DNA from 3 places in the Acrocarpospora sp. B8E8 genome. Region 3 is predicted to be linked to each of the others. Evidence: riboswitches for the same ligand, from Rfam matches in the RefSeq annotation. Region 3 holds a riboswitch; each other region holds the start of a gene.
The links. A riboswitch is a leader RNA that binds a small molecule or an ion and turns the genes downstream of it on or off. The one in region 3 is predicted to bind S-adenosylmethionine.
Positions count from the first base shown of each region.

Region 1: linked by a shared signal. The riboswitch ahead of ABGB08_RS18660 (ABC transporter permease) and the one ahead of thrC (threonine synthase) in region 3 are both predicted to bind S-adenosylmethionine.
Region 2: linked by a shared signal. The riboswitch ahead of ABGB08_RS29210 (aminotransferase class V-fold PLP-dependent enzyme) and the one ahead of thrC (threonine synthase) in region 3 are both predicted to bind S-adenosylmethionine.

Region 1 covers NZ_JBDPLV010000017.1:46,823-52,689, reverse strand. Annotated here, with positions in the region: gene lysS (lysine--tRNA ligase) at 1-1,069, opposite strand, end outside; gene ABGB08_RS18670 (hypothetical protein) at 1,149-1,769, opposite strand; SAM riboswitch class IV at 1,864-1,961, shown strand; gene ABGB08_RS18665 (hypothetical protein) at 1,921-2,463, shown strand; gene ABGB08_RS18660 (ABC transporter permease) at 2,460-3,134, shown strand; gene ABGB08_RS18655 (hypothetical protein) at 3,379-3,534, shown strand; gene ABGB08_RS18650 (hypothetical protein) at 3,504-4,028, shown strand; gene ABGB08_RS18645 (ATP-binding cassette domain-containing protein) at 4,131-4,547, shown strand; gene ABGB08_RS18640 (GNAT family N-acetyltransferase) at 4,472-5,158, opposite strand; gene ABGB08_RS18635 (zinc-binding dehydrogenase) at 5,360-5,557, opposite strand; gene ABGB08_RS18630 (zinc-binding dehydrogenase) at 5,554-5,811, opposite strand; gene ABGB08_RS18625 (hypothetical protein) at 5,785-5,867, shown strand, end outside.
Region 2 covers NZ_JBDPLV010000034.1:4,587-10,453, forward strand. Annotated here, with positions in the region: gene ABGB08_RS29200 (FadR/GntR family transcriptional regulator) at 1-747, shown strand, start outside; gene ABGB08_RS29205 (NADH-quinone oxidoreductase subunit D) at 769-1,935, opposite strand; gene ABGB08_RS29210 (aminotransferase class V-fold PLP-dependent enzyme) at 1,962-3,155, opposite strand; SAM riboswitch class IV at 3,170-3,285, opposite strand; gene ABGB08_RS29215 (cytochrome P450) at 3,557-4,750, shown strand; gene ABGB08_RS29220 (cation:proton antiporter) at 4,918-5,867, opposite strand, start outside.
Region 3 covers NZ_JBDPLV010000004.1:209,745-215,611, forward strand. Annotated here, with positions in the region: gene ABGB08_RS06180 (cold-shock protein) at 1,025-1,225, opposite strand; gene ABGB08_RS06185 (MoaD/ThiS family protein) at 1,560-1,835, opposite strand; gene thrC (threonine synthase) at 1,867-3,111, opposite strand; SAM riboswitch class I at 3,126-3,264, opposite strand; gene ABGB08_RS06195 (RNA polymerase sigma factor) at 3,322-3,882, opposite strand; gene ABGB08_RS06200 (trehalose-6-phosphate synthase) at 4,013-5,437, shown strand; gene ABGB08_RS06205 (MFS transporter) at 5,478-5,867, shown strand, end outside.

The sequences.
Region 1 (5,867 bases), on a different contig from region 3:
TGAAGGACTGGTTGGGGCGGCGGCGCGCGTAGAGCCAGCGCAGGACCGGCGCCTCCATGATCTCCAGCGCGTCGGCCGGGGTCGGCACCGCGCCCCGGGAGCTGCTCATCTTGGCCATGCCGCTGATGCCGACAAAGGCGTACATCGGGCCGATGGGCGGGTCCTGGCCGAACACCTCGCGGACGAGCTGGCCGCCGACCACGAACGAGGAGCCGGGCGAGCTGTGGTCCACGCCAGACGGCTCGAAGACCACGCCCTCATACGCCCAGCGCATCGGCCAGTCGACCTTCCACACCAGCTTGCCCCGGTTGTGCTCCGACAGCAGGACGGTCTCGGCGTGCCCGTTCGCGCAGACATAGGACATCTCGGTGGTCTCCTCGTCATAGGAGGTCACCGTGGTCGTGTCCTTGTCGCAGAACGAGCAGTACGGCTTGTAGGGGAAATATCCCGCCGCGGTGGCGCCGTCGTCCTCGGTGGCCGCGCCGGAGCCCTCGGCCGCGGCCAGCGCCGCCTCCTGGCTCGCCTCGTCGGCCCCCTGCGGCACGACCGCGCCGGGCTTGGCCTTGGTCCGGTAACGGCCCAGGACGGCGTCGATGCGCCCGCGCTCCCGCATCGCCAGCAGGATCTGGTCCCGGTAGGCGCCGGAGGTGTAGCGCTCGGTCTGGCTGATGCCGTGCACCTCGATGCCCAGCTCCTTCAGCGCCGCCACCATCGGGGCCTTGAAGTGCTCGGCCCAGGTCGCGTACGGACTGCCGGTCGGCGCCGGGACCGTGGTCAGCGGCTTGCCGATGTGCTCCGCCCAGGACGGATCGACACCGGCGGGAACCTTCCGGAACCGGTCGTAGTCATCCCAGGACAGCAGATGCACGCACTCGTACCCCCGCCTGCGGATCTCGTCGGCCACCAGGTGCGGCGTCATCACCTCGCGCAGGTTGCCCAGGTGGATCGGACCCGACGGGCTGAGACCCGAGGCGCAGACGATGGGTTTGCCGGAGCCCCGGCGCTCCGCTTCCGCGATGACCTCGTCCGCGAAGCGAGAAACCCAGTCGACCTCGTTACGCTCAGCCACGATCGAATAGTCCTTCCAGGAACCGTCCCATGATGTACGGCCAAGCCTACCGGGACCGGCCACCACCCCCCGGCCATGATCAGGACGGGAGCCCTAACTTGATCGTGGTGTTCGTTATGGCGGAATGGGCCTGGGATATCGCCGTGGAGATGGCCGTGACTGGTCGGCCGTTGTCGATCGTGGAGGCGGCCATGTCGAGGAGGGCTTCGGCGGTGCGGAGGTCGGTGGTGCGTTCGCTGAGCCGTTCGGGGACGGGCGCGGGAAGCCAGGGAGCATGTTCGGACCAGGCTCGGGTGGCCTCGGTCAGGATGCGTTTGGCGACGCCCAAGTCGATCGCGGCGTTCAGGAGCGGCGCGAGCGGGCCTGGCCGCGTGGGTGGGTGGTTTGCGGGCCATCGTCCGGACAGGACGTCGTCGAAGGGGCCGTCGCAGGCGCGGAGGGATTCGACGGTGAGGGTGTGGGCGCGGTAGCGCTGGGCCAGGGCGGGGTCGGCTGTCGCGAGGGTGAGCAGGATCTTTGTCAGGATGCGTACGCTCACGTCGGGGCCGCCGGATGAGCGCGGGACCCTGATCGCGAGCAGGCCGCTGGCCTGGAGTGTGGCGTCGTTCAGGGTTGGCGCGGCCGTGAGGGCGCGGGCCGCGGCGAGGGCTTCGAAGCCGTCCGCGAGGACGGGAACCGCGCGGCGAAGGGACAGGGCCATGGTCCACCTCCTGAAGAATTTCATGTATATCAGGTAGGCAATACCAATAAAAAGCCTGTTGACGGCAAAACCCTTATTTCCTACAGTCTAAGTAGGTAATGAGAACCGACGCCAAGCCCCGGCTGGTCGGCCGGCAAACCCCCGCGCTCGCATGGGGTGCCCCGCCGAGGGTTACCGCACCAAGGACGGCGCGCGGCTGACCGTGCGCTGGCCGTTCCTGAAGTCGTTCGCCCGGGAGCAGCGCGGCACGCTGGCCGAGCAGATCCAGGCCGAGGCGAAGAAGATCGGCTTCGAGGTGGTCTTCACCGACGTGACGGCCACGGACTTCGCGCCCAAGGCCATCGCCGGTGACTACGACCTGGTCGACTTCAGCTGGCAGCGCGCGGACGGGGACACGTTGCGCAACCTGTTCGCCATCTCCAACATCCCGAGCGGCACGTTCTTCGGGCAGAACCTGGCCCGCTACGACGACGCCGAGGTGGACGGCTGGCTGAGCGACTCGCTGGCCACCACGGATCTGGCCGAGCGGGCCGCCCTGTACGCCAAGGTCCAGCAGAAGGTGAACACCGACGCGGTGGTCTTCCCCGTGTACGTCTTCAACTACCTGCTGGGCGTGTCGAAGAACGTCCGGGACATCGCCTGGGAGCCGCAGGCGTACCCGACCTTCTACGACGCCTGGGTGTCCAAGGCATGATCCGACGGATCCCGACGGCGATCGGCACCCAGCTGGGGCCTTCGATCCAGCTGGCCGGGGCCGCCCTGCTGGTGGCGGTGGTGGCGGCCACGACGCTGGCGCTGCTCACCGCCCGGCGGAAACGCTGGATCCGGGGCCTGTCCTCGGGCCTGGAGCTGATCGGCGTCTCGATCCCGACCTTCTGGGCGGCGATCCTGTTGCTGACCGTCTTCTCCTTCCAGCTCGGCTGGTTCCCCGCGGTCGGCGACGACAGCGGCAGCAGCCTGGTGCTCCCGGTCATCGCGGTGGCCATCCCGATCACCACGATGCTCACCCAGATGACGCGGGAGAGCCTGGAGCTGACCCTGGAGGAGCCGTTCGTGCTGACCGCGCGCTCGCGCGGCATGTCCGATCTGGGGGTACGGCTCCGCCACGCGCTCCGGCACGCCCTGGTCCCGGCGGTGACCCTGCTCGGCTGGGTGATCGGCCTGATGGTGGGCAGCATGGTGGCGGTCGAGCAGATCTTCTCCCGGCAGGGCATCGGCCAGCTCACCCTGACCGCTGTGACGGGCAAGGACCTGCCGGTGGTGATGGGCGTGGTGCTGGTCACGGCCCTGCTGTACGTGGTGGTCAACATCCTGATCGACCTGCTCTATCTGGTGATCGACCCGCGGCTGCGGAGCGCCGCGTGAAGGCCCGCGTGGGGGTGGGCGCGGCGTCGGTGACGCTGGCCCTGATCACGCTGGCCGCGCTCGCTCCCGCCCTGCTGGTGGACGGCACCCCGGACCAGGCGGACGCGCTGGCCGCGCTGGAGGGCCCGAGCGCCGACCACCTGTTCGGCACGGACGCCAACGGCCGCGACGTGTTCACCCGCATCGTCTACGGCGCCGCGCCGTCGGCGAGTCCGGGTCGGGCAAGACCACGACCGCCCGGCTGGTGCTCGGCCTGCTCGCCCCCGACCGGGGGTCCGTCGAGATCGACGGGCAGCCGTGGGCGGGGCTCACCGCCCGGCGGAAGCGGGAGCTGCGGCGGCACATCCAGGTCATCTACCAGGAGGGGTGGTGCACCACGTCAGCGACCGGGTGCTGGTGATGAAGGACGGGCGGGTGGTCGAGTCCGGCGACGTCGTGCCGTACGAGTTCGCGGCGCGCGGCAGCGATGTCGTCTATGTGACGCCGCAGGACAAGGACGACGCGCGGCGGATCGTCGGGCAGGTCAGGGAGGCGGAGGCGACCGTTGGCCGGACCGGGCCCGAGCTGAAAATTTTCGCCGATCTGGTGGTGTTCCTGGGAGGTGACAAGACCCGCCTGGACGATCTCGACGGCGCGGCCCTGGTCTCGGACGCGCACATCTTCGAGGGCACGCCGGAAGGGCTCGCCGACCTGCTGGCGGGCTGGCGGGACGCGGGCCTGGACGGGTATCGCCTGCGTCCCGGGGGGCTCCCCGGCGATCTGTCCGCGCTCACCCAGGGCCTGGTGCCGGAGCTCCAGGCCAGGGGTTTGTTCCGGACGGCGTACGAGACGGCGGATCTGCGCGGGCGGCTGGGTCTGGCGCGGCCGGTCAGCCGGTATGCGAGAGCGTCGTGAAGTTCCTCGCGATGACCCTCGCCTTCTATCCTCCTCGTCACGCACAAGCTCACCGAGGTCCTCGCCGCCTCCGACCAGGTCACCGTACTCCGCCAGGGACGCGTGACCGACCGCTTCGCCACGGCGGATACCAGCGCCGACGAGCTGGTCCACGCCATGATCGGCCGCTCCCTGGCCGCACCCGCGCCCCGCCACCGGTCCCGGCCGGACGGCGAACCCGCGCTCGACGTCCGCGAGCTCACCGTCCGCGACGCCGACGGCGTGCCCCGCCTGTCCCGCGTCTCGTTCGCGGTCCGGCCAGGGGAGATCGTCGGCCTCGCGGGCGTGACCGGCAGCGGCCAGCGCGAACTCCTCGACACCGTCACCGGCCTGGGCGCGCCCGGCCGGACCGGGCAGGTCCTGCTGGACGGCGCCCCGGTCCGGCAGGGCCGCGACCCGCGCGGTCAGCCCACCAGGACCGGAACTCGCAGGAGTTGGAAGGTCGTGGTGCGGCGGAGCCGGAAGCCGAGTGATCGGTAAAGGCGGATCGCGCCGACGTTGTCCGCCACGGTGTGCAGGAAGGGGACGTCTCCGCGCTCCCGCACCCCGGCCGCGATCGCCAGCACCAGCCGCCCCGCCAGCCCTCTCCCCCGGAACGCCTCGTCGGTGCAGACGGCGCTGATCTCCGTCCACCCGGGCGGCCGCAGCCGCTCCCCCGCCATCGCGACCAGCGCGCCGTCCCGCCTTATCCCCAGGTACGAGCCGAGCTCGATGGTCCGCGGCAGGAACGGCCCCGGCTGGGTCCTCTCGACGAGGTCCATCATCTCCGGCACGTCCTCAGGACCCAATTGGACCGCTTCGTCGTCGGACGCACCGGTCACATCCTCGCCGGTCATCTGCACCCCCGCCATGTTGAACACCACCTCCCATCCCTCCGGGGGAACAACGGCCAGCCCCGCCACCGCCACCGTCCCTCCCCGCCCGGCCAGCCTGGCCACGTCGTCCCAGTCCGACGGGGACGGCCGGTCCGGCAGAGCCAGGAACGGGGAGACGTCGAGCGGATACCGCAACGCACCCCCATGCCGCTCGGCGAAGTGCGCATGAGGCCCCGTCAAGGCCGCCCACGCGGGGTTATCCAGCACCTCAGTCACGCCAGTACCTCACTCATCGCATACCTCACTCACACCAGCACCTCGATCACACCGACGCCTCGTACACACCGGCACCTCGATCACGCCAGCACCTCGCGCACTCCAGAGCTTCGATCACACCGGCGCCTCGCGCACTTCGGCACGTCGCGCATTCCAGCGGCTCGATCACTCCGGCGCCCCCCGCGTACACCAGTGCCCCGATCACTCCGGCACTTCGATCACGACCTTGCCGCGGGCGTGGCCCTCCTCCACCAGGCGCAGCGCGCTCGCGGCCTCGGCCAGCGGGAAGATGGTCGTCACATGCGGGTTCAAAGCCCCCTGAAGGACCAGCTGTGCCAGCGCGTCCAGCGTCTCCCTGCTCCGCGCCCGCGCCACCCAGACGCCCCCGAGCGCGGTCACCGTCGCCAGGTCGGCAGCGCTGACCAGCCTGCTCCGATCCTTGAGCACGTCGGCCACTTCTTCCAGAGCCGCCCGCCGACCAGGTCGAAGATCGCGTCGATCCCGTCCGGGGCAGCGGCGGCCACACGGTCCGCGACCCCAGGCCCCGGCTCCACATGGGCCACGCCCAGCGACGCGACGAAGTCCTTCTTGGCGGCGCTCGCGGTGCCCACCACGTGGAGACCGGCATGACGGGCGAGCTGCGCGGCGGCCACACCCACGCCTCCCCGACCCCGTTGATCAGCACGGTCGAGCCCGGCGGCAGGCCGAA
Region 2 (5,867 bases), on a different contig from region 3:
CCCGAAGACAAGGGCAAGCGGATGGGCCGGCCGGGAACGCCCGCCATCACGCTGGCCGCGCCCCAGCGCGAGAGCGCCGTGGTCGACATCGCCAGGCAGTTGTTGTCCCAGCTGCTGAACGGGCACCTGAGGCCGGGCACTCGCCTGCCGTCCGAGCGGCAGCTGTCGGAATCCCTCGGCGTGGGCCGCTCCACGGTCAGGGAGGCGCTGAAGGCGCTGGACGTCCTGGGCATCATCGAGGTCAGGCAGGGCGACGGCACCTACCTCACGCGGGGCACGTCCAGCCTGCTGCCCAGCGCCATCGAGTGGGGCCTGATGCTGGGCCAGCCGCAGGTCCTGGACCTCATCGAGGCGCGCAAGCACATCGAGGTGATCATCGCCGAGCTGGCCGCCCAGCGCGCCGGCGCCGAGGATGTGGGAGAACTGCGCACCCACCTGGCGGGCATGCGGGCCGCCCCCGACGCCACGGCCTTCGTCGAGGCGGACATCGCCTTCCACCTCGCGCTGGCCAACGCGGCCGGGAACTCGGTGCTCAGCGACATCCTCGGCAGCATCCGGTCGCTGCTGCGCGTCTGGATCCGGCGGGCCATCCACGAGGCGGGCGAGACGCAGACCACGATCGCCGAGCACGCCGCCGTCCTGGCCGCCGTCGAGACCCGCTCCCCGTCGGCGGCCGGTGCGGCGATGCGCGGCCACATGGACGCCGCCGGGGGCCGCCTCCACCGCTCCCTCCAGGACGAGGTCTGACGGAGCCGATTACTTGTCGATTTACTTGTCGATGTCGCCCACGACGAAGAACATCGAGCCGAGGATGGCGACCATGTCGGCGACCAGGTGGCCGGGGAGCATCTCGCGGAGGACCTGGATGTTGTTGAAGGAGGCGCTGCGGAGTTTGAGGCGCCACGGGGTCTTCTCGCCGCGGGAGACCAGGTAGTAGCCGTTCAGCCCGAGCGGGCTCTCCGTCCACGCGTAGGTGTGGCCTTCCGGCGCTTTGAGGATCTTGGGGAGGCGCTGGTTGATCGGTCCCTGCGGGAGCTCGCGCAGGCGTTCCAGGCAGGCGTCGGCCAGGTCGAGGGAGACCTTCAGCTGGTCGAGCAGCACCTCGAAGCGGGCGTGGCAGTCGCCGGCCGAGCGGGTGACCACCTTCACCGGGAGTTCCACGTAGGCCAGGTAGGGTTCGTCCCGCCGCAGGTCCAGGTCCACGCCGGAGGCGCGGGCGATCGGGCCGCTCACGCCGTACTGCAGGATGGTTTCGCGGTCGAGCACGCCGACGCCGGTGGTGCGGGCCAGGAAGATCTCGTTGCCCATGATCAGGTTCTCGATGTCGGGCAGGCGGCGGCGCACGTCGCCGACGGCTTTGCCGGTGCGCTCCAGCCAGCCGAGCGGCAGGTCCTCCTTGAGGCCGCCGACCCGGTTGAACATGTAGTGCATGCGCCCGCCGGAGATCTCCTCCATCACGGCCTGGATGGTCTCCCGCTCCCGGAACGCGTAGAAGACCGGGGTGATCGCGCCGAGTTCGAGCGGGTACGACCCGAGGAACATCAGGTGGTTGAGCACCCGGTTCAGCTCGGCCAGCAGGGTGCGCGCCCAGACCGCGCGGACCGGGACCTCCATGCCGAGCATGCGCTCCACCGCGATCACGACGCCGAGCTCGTTGGCGAACGCCGACAGCCAGTCGTGCCGGTTGGCCAGCACGATGATCTGCCGGTAGTCGCGCACCTCGAACAGCTTCTCGGCGCCCCGGTGCATGTAGCCGATGATCGGCTCGGCGGAGGCGATGCGCTCGCCGTCCAGGGTCAGCCGCAGCCGCAGCACGCCGTGCGTGGACGGGTGCTGCGGGCCGATGTTGAGCACCATGTCCTCGGTGGCGAGCTCCTTCGGCACGGCCGAGGCCCCCGCGCCGACCCCGACGACGATCTCCTGTGGCTCGCTCACCGTTTCATGCTCCCACGCGCGATCGATCACGAACAGGCGCGCAGGGCGGCCAGCAGCCGATCGATGTGCTCGTCGGTGCTGCCGATCCCGATCGAGGCCCGCACCGCGCCGCCGTCCTCGTCGCATCCGCCCTCGCCCGCGCCAAGCAGATGCCGGACGAACGGGTGCGCGCAGAATTTACCGTCCCGCACGCCGATGCCGTGCTCGGCGGACAACGTCTCGGCCACCTCCCGGGCCGACCGGCCCTCGACGACGAAGGACACGATCCCGACCCGGGGATGGTCGGCCGGCCACAGCGCCAGCTCGTGCATGCCGTCGATGGCGGCGATCCCGGCCCGGAGGCGGCCGAGCAGGCGCTCCTCCTCGCTGATCACCGTGGCCCAGTTCGCGGCCAGATGATCGCAGGCCGCCGCCAGCGCGATCGCGCCCAGCACGTTGGGCGTCCCGGCCTCGTGCCGGGCCTCCGGGTCGGTGCTCCACTCGGCCTGCTCGCCGACCGCGCGCACCGCGCCGCCACCCTTCAGGTACGGCTCCGCCTGCGCCAGCCAGTCCCGCCGCCCGACGAGCGCCCCGGCCCCGAAGGGCGCGTAGAGCTTGTGCCCCGAGAACGCCACGTAGTCGAGATCGAGTGCGGCGATGTTCAGCGGGCGATGCGGGACCAGCTGGGCCGCGTCCACGGCGATGCGCGCGCCGTGCCGGTGCGCGATGTGGGCGAGACCGGCGATCGGCCACAGTTCGCCGGTGACGTTGGAGGCGGCGGTGACGACCAGCAGCGCGGGTCCCTCGATCGTGGCGAGTGCCTCGTCGGCCGCCCGGAGGGCTTCGCCGGGGAAGGCGGGGGGCGCGAGCCGTACGGGGGAGGGCCAGGGGAGGAGGGTGGCGTGGTGTTCGGTGTCGAAGACGACGACCGTGGTGCCGTCGGGCAGGCTGCGGGCGAGCAGGTTCATCGCGTCGGTGGTGTTGCGGGTGAACACGAGCGCGTCGTCGGTGCGGGCGCCGGTGAAGGCCTTGATCGTGTGCCGGGCCTGCTCGTAGCGGGCGGTGGTGACCTGGGAGGCGTACCCGGCACCGCGATGCACGCTGGAGTAGGCGGGTAGCGCGTCGGCGACCGCCTCCCGGACGGGTTCCAGACAGGGCGCGCTGGCCGCGTAGTCGAGGTTCGCGTAGGGGACCAGCGCGCCGCCGCGCACCGGGACATCAAGGGACAACAGAGCGGACATGTACGCCTCCAGAGGCCACGCGCTTGCCCGCCGCACCCCGCGACAGGCCTGGTCCTCACCCGGGGCACCCCGCCGCGGACGCGAGGGTTGCCGGCCAGCAAGCCGGGGCTGTGCGCTGGCACTCATGACCTATGCGGAACTATAACCCACACCCACGCGAGATTGTCGCCCCCTATTTCGCACATCCGCTCGGGAACCCCGGCCACCACCCCCTCCGCCCTGGCCTCCCGCGCCATTACGCACATCCGCTCGGGAACCCCGTCTCGCTTGTCGCGGCTTTCTCGGCGTGTGCCCTTCAACCACACCGCGCGGGAACTCCCAGTCCCTCGTGTGCCGTCACCCCCAGAAGCCACACCCTGCGTCGGATCGCACGGGAAGACCGCCCGCCTACCATGTGATTTGTGAGGTTTGATCCGTGGAATCCCGCCTTCGTGGCCCATCCCTACGACGCCTACGCCGAGCTTCGTGACACGAGCCCGGTGAGTTTCTTCGAGCCCACCGGTCAGTGGCTGGTCGCCCGGCATGCCGACGTCAACGCCCTGCTCCGAGACCGTCGCCTAGGTCGCTCATATCTCCATATGGCCACCCACGAGGCATTTGGCAAGGAGCCAGAGCCGGAGTTCCAGGAGCCGTTCTGGCGGGTGATCCGGGCGGGCATGCTCGACGTCGAACCCCCGATCCACACCCGCCTGCGCCGCCTGGTCTCCAAGGCGTTCACTCCTCGGATGGTCGAGTCCCTGCGCCCGCGCGTCAGGAAGATCGCTACCGAACTCGCTCAGGGTTTGGTCGAACGCGGCGGCGGCGACCTGATCAGCGAGGTGGCCGAACCGCTTCCGGTGACCGTGATCGCCGAGATGCTCGGCATACCAGATCAGGATCGGCCACTGCTGCGGCCGTGGTCGGCGGACATCTGCGGCATGTACGAGCTCAACCCTGCCCTGGACGTCCAGCACACGGCCGTCCGCGCCGCCCAGGAGTTCGGCGACTACCTGCGCGACCTCAGCCGCACCCGGCGCGACAATCCCGGCGACGACCTGATCTCCTCCCTCGCCCAGGTCCTCGACGAGGGCGACCGGCTCACCGAGGACGAGCTGATCGGCACCTGCGTGCTCCTGCTCAACGCCGGTCACGAGGCCACCGTGAACGTCACCGGCAACGGCTGGTGGTCGCTGTTCCGCAACCCGGCCGAACTCGACCGCCTGCGCGCCGACAGGTCACTGCTCCAGACCGCCGTCGAGGAGCTGATGCGCTGGGACACCCCGCTGCAGATGTTCGAACGCTGGGTGCTGGAGGACATCGAGATCGGCGGCGTCCAGATCCCGCGTGGTGTCGAGGTCGCGCTGCTGTTCGGTTCCGCCAACCGCGACCCCGAGGTGTTCGCCGACCCCGACCGGCTGGACGTCGGCCGCCAGGACAACCCGCATATCTCCTTCGGCGCGGGCATCCACTTCTGCCTCGGCGCCCCGCTGGCCCGGGTCGAACTGATCGAGTCCTTCGGGGCGCTCCTCGACGCGAAACTGAATCTCGTCGAGGAGCCCACCTGGAAACCCGGCTATGTCATCCGGGGACTGCAATCGTTGCGGGTGACGGTTTAGAGCGCGTAGCTCGCCGTTATCCGGCACCGTTCACGCAGATGATGGTTCTCGCCGCACCTCCGCCAAGAGTTGCTGCGGCATTCTGACCGGAAATAACGATCTCAGGTACCTCGCAGCTCCGGCGGTGATCCGCACCAATGCGGTGTCACGAGAAAGGACAGGGACTGTTAGGTGCGGTTGGCGATGGCGGTGACGAGTGGCTGGATCGCTCGCGCCGCCAGCGGGCCGAAGGCGGCCAGGATCAGCACGTAGCCGGCGGCCAGCGGGCCGAGGTCGGGGTGGACTCCGGCGCCTACCGCGAGACCGGCGATGACGATGTTGAACTCGCCCCGGGGGATGAGCGCGATTCCGGCGCGGACCCGTCCGGCCCGGCCGATGCCGGCCCGGTGCGCGGCGTACGCGCCGGTCAGCAGTTTGGTGATCATGCTGACCAGGGCCAGCAGCGCGGCCAGACCGGCCACCGGCAAGATCTTGGCCGGATCTGTCTGCAGTCCGAAGAAGACGAAGAACACCGCCGCGAACAGGTCCCTGATCGGCATCAGCAGGGTTCGGGTCGAGTGGGCCAGCTCGCCGGACAGGGCGATGCCCACCAGGAACGCGCCCACCGCCGCCGACACCTGGAGCTCCTGAGCGATCCCGGCCACCAGCAACGCCAGGCCGATCACCTTCAGCAGCAGCACCTCGGAGTTGGGGCTGGACACGAACTTCTCGATGAGATTGCCGAACCTGAGCGCGATCACCAGCACGACCGTGACCGTGCCCAGCGCGATGGCCACGGTGATCGCCCCGGCCAGCAGCCCGACCCCGGCCAGCAGCGCGGTCAGGATCGGCAGGTAGATGGCCATCGTCAGGTCTTCGAAGACCAGCAGCGAGAGCACCACGGGGGTCTCCCGGTTACCGATCCACCCCAGATCAGAAATGACCTTGGCGGTGATGCCGGAGGAGGTGGCGTAGGTCACCCCGGCCATGGCCACGGCCCCGACCGGACCCCAGCCGAGCAGCAGCGCGGCGATCGCGCCGGGGGCGGCGTTCAGCACCAGGTCCACCAGGCCGCCACGGGCGTTGCTCTTCAGGCTGGTCACGAGCTCGTCGGCGTTGTATTCCAGGCCGAGGGTGA
Region 3 (5,867 bases):
CAGTAGAGGGTGGCTTCAGCGGACCGAGCCGACGCCCGCGACGGCATGGGGCCGCATATCCCTTCGGCGGACCCCGTCGTCCCGATCCCGTTATTGGCACTCCCAGCTGGGGAGTGCCAACCATCTGTTTAGCACTCTCCCCGTGTGAGTGCAAGCGAAAGCCATGCTGACCAGTACGGATATGCCCCAACCAGGGAGAATCCACCCAACCCCTTGGACAGCATCTCCCACCCAACCCTTCGCGTCCCTCGGACTCTGCTCGCTCTGTCATCCCCGTGGTCGCTCGGATGAAGCGGCAACTTGATCCGAGTGGGGGTATCCCACCCACCCAGCCCTTCGTTTCCCCTCGGGCTCCGCCCGACCCCGCCATCGCCGTGGTTGCCCTCGGGAAGCGACTTGTCATAGCGCGGTGGTTCCCCCACCCACCCAACCCTTTGTCTCCCATCGGGCTCCGCCCGACCCCGCCATCCCGGTGGTGTCCCGAATGAAGGGGCAAAGGATGGGTGGAGGGGACCACCGCGTCGTAGCTGCCGTTTCGAAGCGACGGCCAGGGCGAATGACGGGAGCGGGCGGAGCCCGGAGGCCAATCAGAAGGCTAGGTGGGTGGGTAAACCACCCCGGATACCGCGATGGCGGGAGCGGGCCAAGCCCGGCAATCAAAGGGCCGGACGGGTGGGAGAACCACCCCCAGACACCGCGATGGCGGGAGCGGGCCAAGCCCGGCAATCAAAGGGCTGGGTGGGTGGGAGAACCTCTGGGCACAAGCACCACGCGAATCCCCGGCAACCCCCGCGCCATAGGTCGTATGTCCCGGCTTGGCCGCGCCTGTGTCTGGACTGAGGAACGCAGGTCGCGGAGCGGCCGGAGTGACGAGGGAAGACGCAGGCTGAAGGCGGCCAAGCCCGCCGTGCCGAAGGCGCGGCAATGTCATTGCAAGCCCGCCGATCCGGAGGATCGGCCATAGACACGGCAGAGCCCGGGTGCCGCCCCACGCGGCCTCCGGGCTCTCTCGTCGTTGCCTGGATCAGACGGTCCGGACAGCCTCCGCCTGCGGGCCCTTCTGACCCTGGGTGATGTCGAACTCTACTCGCTGGCCCTGCTCAAGGGCCTTGTAGCCGTCCATCATGATTGCCGAGTAATGGACGAAAACGTCCTTACCACCGTCTACCGCGATGAAGCCGTAGCCCTTGTCCGCGTTAAACCATTTGACGGTGCCCTGCGCCACTTTCCGACTCCTCTTGCTGGGCTGGCGACGGACCATGCCCATTCCACCGCATGGTCCGTGACCTTTCGGGCCGGAAGGATTACGCTCTCTCCGGCCACGTCGATCGTTCTCGACCATACCTGTAGCAAGCGGTGGGACAACAGAGTCAATCCGCACTTCGATTGCGGCAGAACACGCTTCCAAGAAGGCCGGATTTTGGATTTGTGATTACATAGTCGCGAAATGCACCATATGCCATAGCACCGATTAAGCTTCGATAACGATAGAACCCCATGTCAACACGGAAACACCCACGCACTGTAGGAGTGCGTGGGTGTGCAGGGGACGTTCGAGGTCAGCCCCCGGCCACCGCCGGGATCACCGAAATCTGTGCCCCGTCCGGCGTCGAAGTCTCCAGTCCGTCGGAGAATCGGACGTCCTCTTCCCCCACGTAGACGTTGACAAAACGCCGGATCTTGCCCGATTCATCGAGGATCCTGGCACCGATGCCGGGGTAGTCCGCGTCCAGCTTGAGCAGGACCTCGCGGAGCGTTCCGCCTTCTCCGGCCACCTCCGACGCGCCCCCGGTGTAGGTACGAAGAATCGTCGGAATCCGCACCGAAACACTCATTTGGCCGCCCTCTTTCGTTGTTCGGAATCAGTTAGTTGGCGAAAGCCGTACGAAATGCGTCGAGGGACGGGCGGATAACCGCCGCCGGACGGGCCTCGGCCGAGACGGCGTCCAGGGTCTTGAGGCCTTCGCCCGTGTTGAGGATCACCGTCTCCGCGCCGGGGTCGAGCTGGCCGTTCTCCACCAGTTTGCGGGTCACGCCGAGGACCACGCCGCCGGCGGTCTCCGCGAACACGCCCTCGGTCCTGGCCAGCAGCCGGATCGCGGCCACGATCTCGGGGTCGGTGACGTCCTCCACGGCGCCGCCGGTGCGCCGCGCGATGTCCAGCACGTAGGGGCCGTCGGCGGGGTTCCCGATGGCCAGCGACTTGGCGATGGTGTTCGGCCGGACCGGCTGGACCACGTCGTGCCCGGCCTTGTACGCGGTCGACACCGGCGAGCACCCTTCGGCCTGGGCCGCGAAGATCCGGTACTCCTTCTCCTCGACCAGACCGAGCCGGATGAGCTCCTTGAACCCCTTGTCGATTTTGGTCAGCTGGGAGCCCGACGCGACCGGAATGACGATCTGATCGGGAATGCGCCAGCCCAACTGCTCGGCTATCTCGTACGCCAGAGTTTTGGACCCCTCCGCGTAGTACGGCCGCAGGTTGACGTTGACGAAGCCCCACTTCTCCCCGAGCGAGTCCCCGATGAGCTCCGAGCAGAACCGGTTGACCTCGTCGTAGGTCCCGTCGATCCCAACCAGCCGCCCGCCGTACACCGACGCCACGACGATCTTGGCTTCTTCCAGGTTGGCGGGGACGAACACGCACGAATCCAACCCGGCCCGGGCCGCGGCCGCGCCGACCGCGCCCGCCAGGTTGCCCGTCGACGAGCAGGACAGCGTGGTGAAGCCGAAGTTCCTGGCCGCCTCGACGGCGATGGCCACCACCCGGTCCTTGAAGGAGTGGGTGGGGTTGCCGGAGTCGTCCTTCACGTACAGGGAGCGCATGCCCAGCTCGCCGGCCAGGTTGTCGGCCTTGACGAGCTTGGTCCAGCCGGGCTGCATGTTGGGCTTGGCCGCCACATCCACGGGGACGGGGAGCAGGCTCCGGTACCGCCAGATATTGGTCGGACCTGATTCGATGTCCGCGCGGGTCACGGGCCCGAACTCGTATGCCACCTCAAGTGGCCCGAAACACTCGATACAAGCGAAATTCGGGCCGATGTCATAGCGGGTTCCGCATTCGCGGCAGGAGAGAGCGGTAGCGGGTCCGAAGTCGGTGCTGAGCGCCATGAAGCGAGGCCTTTCCCTCATCTTCGCCTGCGACCACCCTGGTCACAGGCCGGAATTGGCACCTGTTCCGATCGGCCTCGCCAGGTCACGAGCGCAATCGGAATGGTTGCCGGGGCTTCGCAGGGCCGGTCCCTCCACCCCTCTGGATGAGCAAATATTCAGTTGTCCCAAAGACTGTACATCGCCCCCCCGACAACACTCGACCGCGTCTCACTTGCCGAGATACGCGTCCCCCAGGGCGGACTGGATGTACTTCCGGGCCTGGTGGATGCGGGATTTGGCCGTCCCCAGCGGGATGCCCAGCTGCTCGGCGACCTCCGCGTAGTCGAGCTGCACGATGTCCCGCAGCACCAGCGCGGCGGCCAGTTCCGGCTTCTCCAGCTCCAGCGACTCCATCGCGTCCAGCAGATCCAGCCGGGATCCGGCGATCACGCTCACCCGGTGCGGGTCGGGCCGATGCTCGGGTAATTCCTCGGAGGTCTGCTCGGCCGCCCGCCGCTTCAACGTCCGGTACGTCGTCCGCGCGCAGTTGGCCGTCACGATGTGCAGCCAGGTGCTGAACCGGGACCGCCCCTCGAACCTGCCGATGTTGCGCGCCACCGCCAGCAGCGTGTCCTGACAGGCCTCCTCGGCATCCTGCCGGTAGGGCAGCAGCCGCTCGCAGTGCCGCAGCACGTCGGGTTCGATCCGCTTCAGCAGCCCCCCGAGCGCACGATGATCGCCCCCTGCGGCCGCAGTAGCCAGCTCCTCGGTGGTCTCGTCCAGCGCCATCTCGACCGGCTCCCAAGATCTCCCAAGCGGGGCAGCCCCGGCGTGACAAGGCCGGGCCGCATCGAGCGCCGGAGCGTTTTCCTGACATCCTAACTTTATTAATGTCTCCGCATCGTGGAGTGTGCCGGCAGTGAGCTCAACGTTGATCGCCTCCAACCGCGGTCCCGTCTCGTTCACGCTGTCCGAGGACGGCGCGCTCACCATGCGCCGGGGCGGCGGCGGCCTGGTCTCCGGCCTGTCCGAGGTGGCCAGGGATGCCGAGCTCCTGTGGGTCTGCGCCGCGCTCTCGGACGGCGACCGCAGCGCCGTACGGCTCGCGCCCGGCGGCCGCCTGGACGAGGCCGGCTACGACACCGGCCCGCTCCGCATGCTGGACATCGCCCCCGCGGTCTTTCATCGGGCCTATAACGCGGTGGCCAACTCGACGCTCTGGTTCGTCAGCCACCTGCTCTACAACACCCCGTTCACCCCCCATTTCGATGGAAGGTTCCAGCGGGAGTGGGAGTCCTACCAGGACTACAACGGCGCGTTCGCGCTGGCGCTGGCCGAGGAGGCGGGCCACGAGGCTCGGGTGATGATCCAGGACTACCATCTCAGCCTGGCCCCGGCGATGCTCCGGGTGGAGCGCCCCGACCTGCGGATCGCCCACTTCTCGCACACGCCATGGGCGCCCCCGGACTACTTCTCGGTGCTGCCGGACGAGGTGGGCGTGGAGATCCTGGAGGGCCTGCTTGGCGCGGATCACGCGGGGTTCCTGACCGCGCGCTGGGCGGATGCCTTCATGGACTGCTGCGAGACGATCCTGGGCGCGCGCGTGGACCGCGCCAGCCGTACCGTCACCTATCAGGACAGGACCACGCGCATCGGGGTGCACGCGCTCGGCGTGGACGGGCCCGCGCTGCGGGCGCGGGCCGCGGAGCCGGATGTGGAGTCACACCTGCAGGTGATCAAGGAGCAGGTCGGGGACCGGCGGCTGATCGTGAGGATCGACCGGACCGAGCTGTCCAAGAACATCGTCCGGGGCATGGCCGCCTACCGGGAGTTCCTGGCCGAACATCCGGAATGGCACGGCAAGGTGGTGCATCTGGCGTTCGCCTACCCGTCCCGGCACGATCTGCCGGAATACCGGGAGTACACGGCGGCCGTGCAGCGCTGCGCCAAGGAGATCGAGGATGAGTACGCGACCGACGACTGGGACCCGCTGATCCTCAACATGAACGACGACTACCCGCGCTCGCTGGCCGCCTACCGGCTGGCGGACGTGCTGCTGGTCAATCCGATCAGGGACGGCATGAACCTGGTCGCCAAGGAAGGGCCGATCCTGTCCCCCCGGTGCGCGCTGGTGCTGTCCCGGGAGGCGGGCGCGGCGGCCGAGCTCGGCGCGGACGCGCTGCTGGTCAATCCGTTCGACGTGTCGGGCACGGCGACCGCCCTGCACGACGCGCTGGTGATGCCGGAACAGGAGCGGATGACCCGGGCGACAAGGCTCCGCGCGGCGGCCACCGCCCTGCCGCCGCAGCGCTGGTTCGCCGATCAGCTCCAGGCACTCGCCTGATACTTTTGTCCTGATATTTTACTAATCAGGGGAATAACTGGTGACAACGACCACCCGGGCCATCACGTTCACCAGGGACCGGCCGACATGGCTGATCTATCTCATTCTCGCCACCTTCTCCAGCTACCTGTACGGCCTGTCGGCCGCCATCCCGCTGCTGCGCGCCGAACTCGGCCTCACCCAGGCGGTCGCCGGGCTGCACGCCACCGGCATGGCCATCGGCTCGATCATCACCGGCCTGGCCATCCCCGCGATCACGGCCAGGATCGGCCGCCGCGCCGCCTGCTGGACGGGCATCGCCGGCATGAACGTCGGCATGCTCATCGTCGCCTTCGGCCAGGTCCTGCCGGTCACCCTGCTCGGCTACACGATCGCCAGCGGCATGGCGGGGATCACCCTGTTCATCTCCATGGCCGTGCTCAGCGAGCAC